Regions from separate parts of the Streptosporangium sp. NPDC087985 genome, predicted to be linked through region 3. Evidence: riboswitches for the same ligand, from Rfam matches in the RefSeq annotation. Region 3 holds a riboswitch; each other region holds the start of a gene.
The links. Region 3 has a riboswitch for cyclic di-AMP ahead of ACIN94_RS20955 (CHAP domain-containing protein). Riboswitches for the same ligand answer to the same signal wherever they lie in the genome.
Positions count from the first base shown of each region.

Region 1: another riboswitch for cyclic di-AMP. It lies ahead of ACIN94_RS18510 (hypothetical protein); the one in region 3 lies ahead of ACIN94_RS20955 (CHAP domain-containing protein).
Region 2: another riboswitch for cyclic di-AMP. It lies ahead of ACIN94_RS06405 (C40 family peptidase); the one in region 3 lies ahead of ACIN94_RS20955 (CHAP domain-containing protein).

Region 1 covers NZ_JBIUTQ010000009.1:20,330-24,600, forward strand. The annotation lists gene ACIN94_RS18500 (SPW repeat protein) at 16-540, shown strand; gene ACIN94_RS18505 (DUF4253 domain-containing protein) at 736-1,530, shown strand; cyclic di-AMP (ydaO/yuaA leader) riboswitch at 1,998-2,147, shown strand; gene ACIN94_RS18510 (hypothetical protein) at 2,367-3,068, shown strand; gene ACIN94_RS18515 (hypothetical protein) at 3,136-3,507, opposite strand; gene ACIN94_RS18520 (roadblock/LC7 domain-containing protein) at 3,521-3,901, opposite strand; gene ACIN94_RS18525 (DUF4388 domain-containing protein) at 3,960-4,271, opposite strand, start outside.
Region 2 covers NZ_JBIUTQ010000002.1:265,116-269,386, forward strand. The annotation lists gene ACIN94_RS06395 (NlpC/P60 family protein) at 1-628, shown strand, start outside; gene ACIN94_RS06400 (hypothetical protein) at 900-1,472, shown strand; cyclic di-AMP (ydaO/yuaA leader) riboswitch at 2,137-2,294, shown strand; gene ACIN94_RS06405 (C40 family peptidase) at 2,401-2,922, shown strand; gene ACIN94_RS06410 (hypothetical protein) at 2,996-3,781, shown strand; gene ACIN94_RS06415 (M48 family metallopeptidase) at 3,828-4,271, shown strand, end outside.
Region 3 covers NZ_JBIUTQ010000011.1:131,530-135,800, forward strand. The annotation lists gene ACIN94_RS20950 (ABC transporter substrate-binding protein) at 1-736, opposite strand, end outside; gene ACIN94_RS20955 (CHAP domain-containing protein) at 1,199-1,897, opposite strand; cyclic di-AMP (ydaO/yuaA leader) riboswitch at 1,917-2,053, opposite strand; gene ACIN94_RS20960 (hypothetical protein) at 2,589-3,626, shown strand; gene ACIN94_RS20965 (DUF6716 putative glycosyltransferase) at 3,638-4,271, shown strand, end outside.

The sequences.
Region 1 (4,271 bases), on a different contig from region 3:
AAGGGGGCGTGGGTCATGACCAGACCCGCAGGCCTAGAACACCATCCCGATCTCATCGAGATGCGAGCGAGGTACGAGCAAGCGGGTTCCAGCCCGACAGCCCAGGGCACCGACGGCCTCACTCTCCTCGCGGGGCTCTACCTGGCGATCTCCCCATGGGTGGTCGGCTTCAACGGGCTGTCCAGGCTTTCCGTGAGCAACCTGGTCACCGGCGTCGCGCTCGCCGCTCTGGCCATGGCGTTCGCGTCGGCCTACGGCCGGACCTACGGGGTGAGCTGGATCGCACCGATCATCGGTATCTGGACCATCGTGGCACCCTGGCTCACCGGTTCGGCGACGACGGCGACCATCTGGAACAACGTCGTCACCGGCATCATCATCTTCCTGCTCGGGCTGGGAGCGGTGGCGGTGGGCGCCAGGAAAATGCCCGGGATGACCAGCAGGCGCGACAGGCCGGGTACTCGCGATATGTCAGGCAGGCCTGACATCTCAGGCAGGCCTGACATCCCGGGCAGGCCTGACATGCCAGGCAGGCCCTAGATCGATATGACAGCGGTGTGGCGGTGAGTGTCCGCCACACCGCTGTCCCACTCCTGCCATCCGCCGGGCATACCGATGATTTTGGCCTGGTCCTGAGGCTAACTGTCGCTCTGGACGTTGACAGGCCAAAATTGGTCCGTGGTCAGGATCGGATCGGTAGGGATGAGCGATTGCGAGCGTGGGCAACTTCCGCCAGTGCTGGGCCAGCTGTTCCACGACGGCGGTGAGGGGCGCACGCTCTCGGTCGAGTTGCCGCCCGGAGACGTGGTGTGGCCCGATCCCGGCTACGCGCGGTTCGCCGTAGACCACCGTCCGGCGTTCTGGCTGAGTGACGAGCCGGTCTCCGGCGAGCTCTGGGCCGAGCTGCGGAGCGAGCACGAGCGGTCGGGCCTGTGGCCGGTGCTGCTTGAGGACTCCGTCCAGCCGTGGTCGGAGGGGCAGATCGCCCCGGATGCGGCTTCCGAGATCGACAACTACCACCCCGCCGCGTTCATGGCCGAGGTGTGGGCGGACTGGATCGAGAAGGCCCACGCCGACCAGGTGGAGCTGCTGGATCCGTTCGGCCCGCAGTGCCCGGGACCGGCGCCCTCGGGTAGACCGGCCGCCGACCCCGGCGTGGTCGCCGACTGGTACGCGGGGATGGTGGCCGAGCGCAGGACCCCGCTCGGGCTGGTCGCGGCGGCGCGGGGGGCCGACGCGCTGGCCGTCATGGGATGGCAGGGCGCGCTGAATCACAACGAGTGGATGGTCCCGCTCGCGGCTGTGGTGCGCAGCTGGGAGGAGAGATTCGGCGCGCGGGTGGTCGGCATGGGCTTCAACACCCTGGACCTGAGCGTCGCGGCGCCCCCGGTCACGCCGGAACACGCCCTGCACGTCGCCGCCGAGCACTGGACGTTCTGCCCCGACAGCGTCATCTACAGCGCCGGGACGCTGGCCGACTACGCGGAGCAGATCAGAGGCAGGAACGTCTGGTCGTTCTGGTGGGACTGACCATCCAGAGGAGTTTCGCCTGTCCATGACCGCGGCTTTGCGCGGGCGGTTTCCGGCGCCTCCGGATCTTCCGGAGAGCATGCGCCGACCGGTTGATGGGCCATTTCGCTGATCGACGGGCCCGTATGGAGGTAAAAAGAACTGTTGACCGAAGGAGCGGCATACCGGTCGCCGCGACCCCCACATTGATCGTGTAAATATTCATCGAATCATCCCTCCTTTGGAAATACTTGAGAAGTATGCCCAGCTCAGAGGCATGATCACCGGAATCTTCCGAGGCGCTTCCCCTGCGGTTCCGGCCGGTCCACCATGTCGGCGAGATGGTCAAGGGGTAACCAATGAGGCTTTCTTGGCCGACGTGGGTAGATCTTCTGGGGTTTTCATGGGTTTTGCTTTGCTTTGTGCCCGAATGGGCTGTAATGTCCTGTTTGTGATCGGTTGGCGACCTGCCCTTCAGCGGAAGGAGCGGCCAGTCGACGTCGAATCCCGGAAGCCCTCAGGGCCATGGGAACCGGGGACCCACTTCCTGGGGTGAATCCGCCGCGAACCTGCGGCGGTAGGGCAACTCCACCGCCCGAACCCGTCAGCTAACCCGGTAGACGAGATGGAGAGGAAATCACTTATGGGACGCTGTGCCCCCTTCCCGCTGGTACCCGCCTCGCTCGTACGGGTCCTCTAGGACTTTCCCGCCGCGTCTGAACGCGGCTTCCCACGCGCCTCGCGCGGTGCCCGGTCTCGCCGGCCACCCCCTCTCTCTGTGAGAGCGCGTATCCGCCTGTGCCTCATCCGCGTGGCACACGCGCCTTCCCGTTGCCTCGCGAAAGAGTCTTCCTCCAATGCGTTTCTCCTTTGGTATACCTAAGAGCCGTTTCTTCATCGCCGCCACCCTTATCGGCGCGAGTGCCATCACCTCCGCGAGCGTCGTCTCGCTGATCCCCAGCTCGGCTGTCGCCAGCTCCTCGGCGCTGCCCGCCCCGGCGCTCTCCGTCCAGGCGCCCCCCGTCCAGGCGCCCCCCGTCCAGGCGCTCCCCGCCTCGGCCAAGACCAGCGCCTCGACCCCCGGCTCCGAGTCCGGCTCCGAGGTCGTCCTGCTGAACGGCTCGACCAAGGCCTCCTACTTCTGGGACGACTCCTCCGGCCGCGCCGGGGACACCGGTCTGCCCGCGAGCGGCAAGCCGATGCAGAAGGGCATGATCGCCAGCCCGAGCTGGCCGCTGATGACCGAGGGCTATGTCATCTACAACGGCAAGAAGGCCAACTTCTTCGTCGGTGACCGCGGTCCCGGCGTGCCCTCCAGCAGCGGGGTCATGATCGACCTCGATGCCAAGACCTTCGCCGAGCTGACCGGCGGCACGTTCAACCCCAACACGCTCGGCGTGGACGGCACCGGCGGCCTGGGCCACATCAAGGTCGATTACGTGATCACCAAGTGGGGCAGCGGCCCGGGTAAGAAGAACTACCCCGTGCCCTTCTCCGCGGGCGCGTGGAAGCGCATCGACAACAACCCGGCCACCCCGCCCCAGGTGATCAACAAGTAGGACGGACTCCCCGCGGCCGGGCTCCGGTACGGCTTGCGCCTCCCGGGGCGCAAGCCGTACCGGAGGGTCAGACCTCGAGCCTCTCCTCGATGGCGCGCATGGTGTGCCGTGCGAGCGCCAGGTTGGCCCGGGAGCGGTCGAACGCCACGTAGAGGAAGAGTCCCTTGCCGCTCCGGCCGCTGACGGGGCGGATCACGTGGTACTGGCCGCTGAGCGTGATGAGGATGTCCTCGATGCCGTCCTTGAGGCCCAGAGATTCCATCGTCCGCATCTTGGCCTTGACGACCTCGGTGTTGCCGGCCGCGGCGACCTGGAGGTCGAGGTCCTTGGAACCGCCGAGGGCGCCCAGCGCCATGCCGCTGTTGTAGTCCACGACCACCGCGCCGAGGGCGCCGTCGATCGCCATCATCTCCTTGAGCGAGATGTCCATGTTGCCCATTACTGTCTCCGATTCATTGGGGTATAGATGTGCGGGACGTGATGACGGCCAGATTCGCCGCCGTCTTGCGGCCCTCCAGTCGCAGCAGCCCGAGGTTGGTGCCCGGGCGGGCGAGCACTGTGAGGACGATCTTTGGGCCGGCGGCGTAGAAGGCCGCGTAACCGTTGGTTCCGGAGATCAACGTCTCCTCGAAGGTGCCCTTGTCGGCCATGCTCGTCATCCGGCGACTGAGGGCCAGCATCGCCGATGAGAGCGCGCCGGTCTGCTCGACGTCGCCTTCCAGGTCACTCGCTATCGTCAGGCCATCCACGCTGCAGGCGATGCTCCCGTTCACGTCGGGCACACGCTCCCGCAGCAGCACCATCTCTCGGTGCACTTCGTCGCGGAGTTCCACCGGCATCCTCCTTCCGAGCAGCTTCAGCGTCCGCAGCCTTATCGGCATAGGACCAAGCTCACGTCAATGCCTCCAATGCGTCTCTGAGCCGGATGAGCAGGTTCACGTCGGTGGGGTCCGCCGTCGCCAGGGGCAGTGGCGTGGACAGCTCGGTGGTGCCCGAGAGTTCCCTGAGATCTGCCATACCGTTCTTCTCTCGCTTGGGCAGCGCGCCGGGTAGCACGCCAGGTAGGGCGGCGGAGCCGGCCTGTGGCGTGCGGAGCAGCCCCGCCGCGGCAAGCTGCCGTACGGCGAGCAGTACCGAGTAGGCCGGACGGCCGAGCTTGCGCGCCAGGTCACCCGGGGTCGTGGCGGAGTCGGCGCCGACCAG
Region 2 (4,271 bases), on a different contig from region 3:
GCTGCTGAGCGGGCTGGCCACGGTCGACCAGATGTCCGCCTCCCGCGCCCTGTCCCTGGAAGCCTTCGACGAAGCGAACAAGACGCTGCGCGACAACCGCAACAAGGCCAAGACGGCCCTGGCCGAGGCCGACGCGACGCGCGACGAGCTAGCAGCGGCGAAGACCAAGGCCGACGCGATGGTGAAGGCGCAGACCAAGCTGCTGAGCGACCTCGGCGCCTTCCAGCCCGGAAACCCCAACAGCCTCGGAATTCCGTACAACGGCCCGGCCTCGGGCAACGCCAGGGCCGCCCTGAGCTTCGCCTTCGCCCAGGTCGGCAAGCCCTACCGGTACGGCGGCACGGGTCCCGGCGGCTGGGACTGCTCCGGCCTCGTCCAGGCCTCCTGGCGCAGCGGCGGCGTCGGCCTCCCCCGCACGACCTGGGAACAGTGGAGCTGGGGCGCGAACCGCAAGGTGCCGCTGAGCAACCTCCAGCCAGGGGACCTCGTCTTCAGCGAGGGCCTGGGCCACGTGAGCATCTACGCGGGCAACGGGAAGATCGTCCACGCCCCCCAGACCGGAGACATCGTCAAGGTCGTCCCCCTGTCGGCCTACGGCCGCCGCCTGGTCGGAGCCGTCCGCCCCTGACCTCGCGGGGGTCCGCCCGTCTCACGCGGGCCCGCGCGGTGTCCGGACGGCTGCCGCGGTGAGCCCGCGGAGCGGTCAGGCGCAGTCGATGGCGTCGGCCCAGACCGAGGTGTAGGAACAGAAGTCAACCAACCGGCCGTCCGGCCGACGGCCGCCAGGCGGACGTCGCCGGCTACCGGAACGTCGTCCGCGAGAACCCAGTGCATAACAAATCATGATCATATGGCGCATTCATGTCCCCGACTGCCAACTACGTGATCATGCTGACGGCATGCGACCGGCTAAGCCGCTGATCATCATTGTGGCGGGACTGCTCCTGACCGCGTGCGGCGGGGCGCCCGCCTCCGCACCCACCGGCGGTGCGGTCGAAGCCGCCACGGTCCCCACGTCCAGCAGCGCGCCGACGAGCGTCACCACCATGGGGGACCTGCTCTTGGACATCGACGAGAAAGCGTACGTGCCTCCCAAACGCTGGCCGGTTCCTTGCCAAAACGCCTACTTGAACCTGGTCGTAGGCATGATCTTCAACGCGAACGCGGTTAACCACCTGCTCAAGCGCAAGGAAGATCCCGCTTTCACCATCAAGGCGGTCACCATCGTTTATGACGTGAACATCTTGAAGATCCCACAGGAAGACCTGCGTAAGTGCCGGCAGGTCGCCCCGGCGCTCGGCGCCCGGTTCTACCGCGGCCTCGATGCCGCCCACACTGTCATGCGCATCGTCTCCCGCGGGCCGGACCTGTCGCCGGAGGAGCGGACCGCACTACGTGACCTGCTGAAACCCCTGAAAGATGCGACCCGGCAAGGTCCTGCAGGCTCCTCTCGAGACCGCCCTGGATCATAGCTGCCGCACGTTGACGGCACCGGTAACCTCCCGCCCTGGCCGCTCGGGACTGATTCCGCGCTGAGAGTGAGCTGGCGCGCCCGCTGATGATCTGCGACCGGGCCTTCGAAGAGAAGGGCTCGTTTCGCTATCCGTAGGCGGATCCGAGCCTGCGGGTCACGGCGGGTGTCGAGGACGCCTACATGGAAGGCGTCGAGGGCGACGTGATCCTGGTCAACGGCGTCCCTGGCCGGTGCTGGAGTTGACGGCCACCCGCTAACGGCTGCGGCTGCTCAACGCCTCCAACGCCCGCCGCCACCGACGCCGGCTGGAAGGACACCGTCGACGTCCGGGCGGCAGGGCCATCTGGCGAGCCGGACAGGCATGGATCACAATTATTGTGACCAATGTTACAGAATTAGTGATCTTTATATTGCGATCTCCAGAATGTGACGAGGGTCATATCCGGATAGGAGAATCGCCTATCACGCAGGGATTAAGGAGAGCGGGGGAGGCTTATTGATCTCCGTTTTCCTGGCACTGCTTTGCTGAAATATGGGGAATCGGAGTAGCTTCTGGCGTCGCGATGGCACGCCATGTTGTCGTGGTGGATCCCTGCTCCCCAGGCAGGCATCGCGCTGGAAATCCAATTGGCCGCCGCCCCTCTGAGGGGGTTGACCCCCACCGCGGCGGCCCGCCGAATCCGTGCAGCCAGGAGGCACGGAACCGGGGACCCGAAGGTCGTCACGGATGGCCAGGGGTGAATCGGCATATGTCATGCCGTAGGGCGACTTCCCAGCCCGAATCCGTCAGCTAACCCGGTAGGCATCAGCGGAAGTCCCAAGGAGAAATCCTGTCTACCACCCTGCGTAACCCCCGTCTTTCACGTTTTGCCCGTCTTTCCCTCGGCGGTGCCGTACTCGCTCTGACCGCTCCGTCCGGAGCGGTCGTGCTGGGATCCACAACGGCACAGGCGGCTGCGGACACCGGGCTCACTCTTCAGGTCAGGAGCACCGCCTCCCAGACAGGGAGCCCGGCCCAGACCGGCACCGCGGCACGGAGCAGTGTCAAGACGGCGAAGGCCAAGATGAGCAGAGCCGAGCTGCAGAAGGTGAAGGCCGCCAAGGCGGTCTCGGTGGCCAGGAAGCAGATCGGCGATCCGTACCGGTGGGGAGCCTCCGGTCCCGGCGCGTTCGACTGCTCCGGTCTCGTCCAGTACGCGTGGCGCAAGGCCGGCGTGTCCCTTCCCCGGATCACGTACAGCCAGTACCGCGCCGTCAGGAAGAAGGTCTCGTGGAGCAACCTGCGCCCCGGTGACCTGATGTTCTTCTACGGCAAGGGCCACGTGGGCATGTACGTCGGCAAGGGCAGGATGGTGCACTCGCCGAGCAGCGGCAAGACGGTCCGGATCGCGGAGCTGGAGGGGTATTACAGGTCCTCCTTCGCCGGAGCGGTCCGCCCCGCCGGCTGACGGAGACATGCGGCCCCGTCCACCCCGAGGGTGGGCGGGGCCTTTCCATGCCGGTCGAGTAACATCACCTCCTATGTCCGTCCCGAGAGGGCGCCGCGCCGTGCTCACCGGGATGCTGGCGCTGATGAGTGCCGGCCTGGCCGCCGGGGCGGGACCACTCCCGCAGGAGACGGACGGTCTGTGGCCCGGCGCCGCCACCGTGGTCCGCGGCGAGCACTCCGTCGTCGTCGGTCACCGCGTCCCGGCCGCACGCCTCCGCGACCTGGCCTCCAGGGCCGATCGGGCCGCCCGTACCGTCGGGCGGATCTGGGGACCGGTCCGGGCGGTGATCCTCTACCCCGCCACCGACGCGGAGGCGGCGACGCTCGCGGGCGCCGGGAGCACCGGTGGCCTGGCCGCGCTGGCCACCGCCGACCGGGTGGTCGTCCTGCCGTCGGGCTACGCGAGGCTCAGCGAGACCGGCAGGGACGTGGTGATCGCTCACGAGCTCACGCACGTGGCCACCGGCGCGACCCGGGGCGGGCGGGTGCCGATGTGGCTGTCGGAGGGGTTCGCCGACTACGTGGGGTACCGCGACACCGGGATCGGGATCCGCGAGGCCGCCGCCGAGCTGGCCCAGGAGGTGCGTGCGGGCCTCCTGCCCGCCCGGCTCCCCGGCCCCGCCGACTTCGCCCCGGGCGCCCCGAGGCTGGCACAGGCCTACGAGGAGGCGTGGCTCGCCTGCCGCTACATCGCGGAGCGCTTCGGCGAGAAGGCGCTGGTGAGGCTCTACGGTAGCGATGTCGGCAGCACGCTGGGCCTGTCGCAGGCGGAGCTCACCGCCGCGTGGCGTGATCACCTCCGGAGGGAACTGGATTGACGCTTACCATGACGGGCACACCTTCCGATCCGCTGGGAGGACGGCGATGACGCGGACCACGACGGAGGCGGCCCCGGGTTTCCGGGGGGCCGGGTGGGCGCTGGCCGCCCTGGGTGTGGCCACGCTGGCGGTGGTGGCGTTCACCACGCCCTGGCGGGTTCTGTCCGCGGCCCCGGCAGTCGTCCCGGATCCGGCCCGCGACTTCACCGCGGACCAGATCGCCCGTTCCGAGGCTTTCGACGCCGCGGTCAGCGTGCCCGCCTATCTGTCGCTCGGCCTGGCCCTGGTGGTGGCCGGAGCACTGGTGAGCACCCCGCTGGGCGCGCGGCTCCTCGGCCGGTTGAAGGGGCCGTGGTGGCTGAGGGCGCTGCTGGGGGTCCTCGTGCTCTCGGTGGCGGTGGAGATCCTGCGCTGGCCGCTGGGCATGTGGTCGGAGACCCACCTGCGCGCGTACGGCCTGTCCACCCAGGACTGGCTGTCGTGGACCGCC
Region 3 (4,271 bases):
TGTCGAAGTAGGCGATGTTGCCGTTCTTCGGCGCCTCCTGCGACAGGACCACGTTGTAGAGAGTGTTCGGGCCGTCGAGGAACTTCGGGTCTCCCTTGCCGGTGTTGGCGGCCTGGAACTTCTTGCCGGCCGCCATGAAGGAGTCCCAGTCCGGCCAGAGCTTGCTGACCTCGTCGCGCTCGCTCGGCAGGCCGGCCTTCTGGAGCAGGTCCTTGCGGTAGCACATGGCCATGCCGCCGATGTCGGTGCCGAGGGCGAAGAGCTTGCCGTCCTTGTTGACGCCGTTGTCCCACTTCGCCGCGGGGAAGTCGGACTTGCGGCTGTCCAGCCCGTACTGCGCCAGGTCGGTGAAGAACTGCGGGCGGGCCTTCATCAGACCCATCGCGCCTTCGTCGATGCCGACGATGTCACCGGTGCCGCTGCCGGCCTGCAGCTTCTGCAGCAGCTGGGGCAGGTAGACGTCCTCGAACCGGTCGGTCAGGTTCTGGTGCTTGACCTGGATGTCCGGATGTGCGGCGTTCCACGTCTCCACGGCCTTCTTGTAGCCGAAGTTCTCACCGCCGCCGAAGGTGTGCACGGTGATGGTCACCGGCTCGGCAGCGGCGGCGGGCGCGGTGGAGTCACCGACGGCCGCGGGCTTGGTGGAATCATTCGTGCTGCAGGAAGTGATCGCCAGGGCGGTGGCCGCCATCACCGCAACCGCGGCGAGCTTGCCATGCCGCTTGGTGTTCAACATTACGGACCCCTCTCAGGTGGTCGCCCGAATCGATGGGAGGTGACATCGCGCGCCGGTCCCCGACAAACGCGGTGCGCGATGGGGCAGGTTCCTCAATGTGCTTTGGGAGCGCTCCCACGAAGAGTGGACGATAGGCAGCCGGGACGTCAATATGCCGAAACTCAACCGTTACAACTGGCCTGTCAATGGGGAATGAAGGGTCGCATACCTCGCAAACCTCTCAGAAAGGTGTTTGGGAGCGCTCCCATCACACAGTGACACACGGGGACATTCTGTGCGGAAGTGCCTTCGTTGAGGAAAGTAGACGTCCGAGAGCCCCGGATGCGGGGCTCGGGTGGTAGATGCCGGGTGATGTACGGCGGGACGCAGAAAGGGGCCCGGCTCAGGTGAGCCGGACCCCTTCTCCGTGCCGGTGGATCAGCCGTCGCGGGACGGGTGACCGTGGCGTGCGGTGCCGATCGATCAGTCGCTGTAGACCGGGTAGCCGTAGCCGACGACCTGGGACGTGGGCCGGACGCGCTCCTCGACCTTGCCGTTGCCGGTGTTGCCCTCGATCGTGCTGATCGTGCCGTCGCCGTTGTCCTTCTTCACGAGGCCGACGTGGTCGATCCCGCTGATGTTCTTGCTGCCCTGCCAGTCGAAGAAGACGACGGCACCGGGCTTGGCGACGGTGCCCCAGTGCCCGTTGTCCTTGAACCACTGGGCGTAGGTGACGGTGTAGGCGTCCCAGCCCATGGTGGGCTGGATGCCGGCCTGCTCGCCGACCCAGGAGACGAACATCGCGCACCAGGGGGCGTTGGCGTAGCCTGCAAGGGTGCCGCCGTCACGGGCGAGGGTCTCCTTGGCCCGCGGGGAGGACATGTACCAGGACTGGAACTTGGTCCCGCCGCCCTGGGCGTTCTCCGAGATGCCGATCTGCTGGGCGGCGATGTCCAGGACCTGCGTGGCCGTGACCCTGGGCAGACGCTCGGCCTCGAGCTGCAGAGGGGTCTTGCCGGCGGCCTGGGAGGTTCTGACGGAGGCCACGGCGACGGTGTTCGGTCCGTGAGTGTCCGCCAGGGCGGCAGGAACTGCGAGGAGGCTACCCCCGGCGACGATGGAGGCGCCGAGAAGAATGTTGGTCAGCTTACGTGTCTTGCGGTTAAAGCGGTTCGTGGCCATGAGGGGTGAGACTCCTTGCTTCGCTTCTCATGCCGCCTACCGGGTTAGCTGACGGGTTCGGGCTGGGAAGTGCCCTACAGCGCACTAAGCGCTGATTCACCCCAAAAAAGTGGTTCCCCGGTTCCGCGGGATCCGCGGATTCGGCGGCCGTGCTCATCGGGTGGAGTGATCCGCTCCGATAGAGCGCGGACGGGCAATGTGATGGTGACGTGTAGCTGAAGAACTTGGGCGGTCACCAGATGTGAGATAGAAGCTACGCGAAAAGGACAAACGGTTACAAGTGGTACAAATTGCCACGGCTTGGGAATAGGTGTGCATCGAGGGGGAAAGCCTGGGGCGCCCTCAAGATCGACAAGTCTGTGCCGGATGGCCTGTTGAAGCCGGGAACGCCTGTGGGATAGGCGTTTCGGAGCGGCGACACCGGCGAAAGGCCGCTGTGTTGCATACCTCACACCCCGGGGTTTCACCATAAACGTAGATCTTTTTGATGAGGGCCGTTTTACCTGCGGAAACGATCGCATTCGAGGAGATTTCGCCGTGGGCCGGACCCGCGTCGGCTGCGGCAGCCGGTTGACCGCGTCACCCTGAACCCGCGCGTGGTCGCCCCGATCCGGGCGCGCAGAACGGCGTGTCCGGGTGTTCACCCGCAGTTCCCAGGCGTGTAAGCCGTCCCGGTTACGGTGAGGCGGTCGTGAACGGGTCATCGCCCGGCGTGGAGGACGGTCGAGGCCACGCGCGGGAGCAGGGTTCGGCCGTTGCCTGGGTGGAGTCCCCACTGCAGATGCTCTGCGCCGTGGAGGCCTGCCACGCCGGACTGCTCGGTGCCCACGCCCGGATGGCGCCCCGGGCGGGGCTGCGCCCACTGGCCGTCACCCGTCGCGAGATCTCCCGGCTGGATCTGCCTCCGGGCCTGGAACTGGGCGGGCCCGAGTCCGAGATGCCCAGGCCCCAACGGGGCACGACCTGGGCGGTCGGCGACGCCTTCTCCGGCAAGGTCCAGGCGGGCTGGCTCACCACCCTTCCCGGCCGGATCGTGATCGTCGACGACGGCCTGGCCACCATCAGGCTCCTGGAACTGCTCGCCGGGCGGATCTGGACGCCGCTGCTGCGGGCCCGCACCGCCGTCGGTCCCCTGCGGACCGCCCTCGGAACGGCCGCAGCCCTCCGACTGCGCGCCGCCTCCCGATCCGGCCGACTGTCGATCTTCACCGCGTTGCCCGTCCCCGCCGAGCTGGCGCAGGCCGTACGGGACAGGGGTGCGGAGCTGATCATCCACGACTTCGCGTGGCTGCGGTCACAGCCCCTGCGCAGGCCGGCCCCCGAGGAGCGGACCGTCGTGCTCGGCACCTCGCTGGTCCGCAACGGCCTGATCCACCGCGACCCCTACCTCAGCTGGCTGGCCGAGCTCGGCTCGTCCGAGCCGGTGGCCTACTTCCCGCACCGCCGGGAGGACCTCCACGATCTCGCCCTGGTCGGGGAACAGCCCGGGATCACCGTCTACGACGGCGGGATCCCCGCCGAGATGACCCTGCGAGGGCTGGCGGCCGGACAGCGGGTGCTGAGCCTGCCGTCCACCGCGGTCACCTCCCTGCGGGTCCTGCTCACGGCCCGGGGCGTCGCCGTGGAGGCAGTGGACGTCCCCGACGCGTGGTGGACCGCCCGGGCGGTGCCCTCGCTCCGTTCCCACCTGTCGATGTTCGCCCATCACGACACTGGAGTAACAGGTTGAAGGTCCTGGCCGTGGCCGACTCGGATTCCTATCTGAAGTGGGCCGCCCATCTGCTCGATGATCTTCCTTCGAGCTGTACGGCGGAGCTGACGGTGATCCGTACTCCCATCACACCCTCCCCGGCCCAGATCCACGCGGCCGTCGCGGGTGCGGTCGCCGATCCGCCCGTGCTGTCGGCCCGGGCGCTGCGCAGGGCGGCCGAGCGGCTCAGACCCGACGTGGTGCTGGTCGCCTGCACAGGACCCGTGGTGGACGTGCTGGTCAGCGAGGTACTCGCCGGCCTGGTGCCGAGGCCGGTGTTCATCTCCGGGCTGCCGGGGATCTCCATCCCGGCGACCGAGAAGGCGTGGGTGTTCCGCAGCGGATGCGACCTGCTCGTCCTGCACAGCGAGCGGGAGGTCGCGGAGTTCTCGGCGATCGGCCGTGAGCTGGGCGGGGGTGGGGCGGTGGGCCTGACCCGGCTGCCGTTCCTGCACAGCGGTGAGGATGTCCCCGTCACCGGCCCGCGCAACCGGGTGGTGTTCGCGACCCAGGCCAAGGTGCCCCGGCGCAGGGAAGAGCGCGAACGGATCCTGCTCGCGCTGGCCGAACTGGCCGGACGGCGGCCGGATCTCGACGTGGTGGTCAAGCTCCGCGCGCTGGACA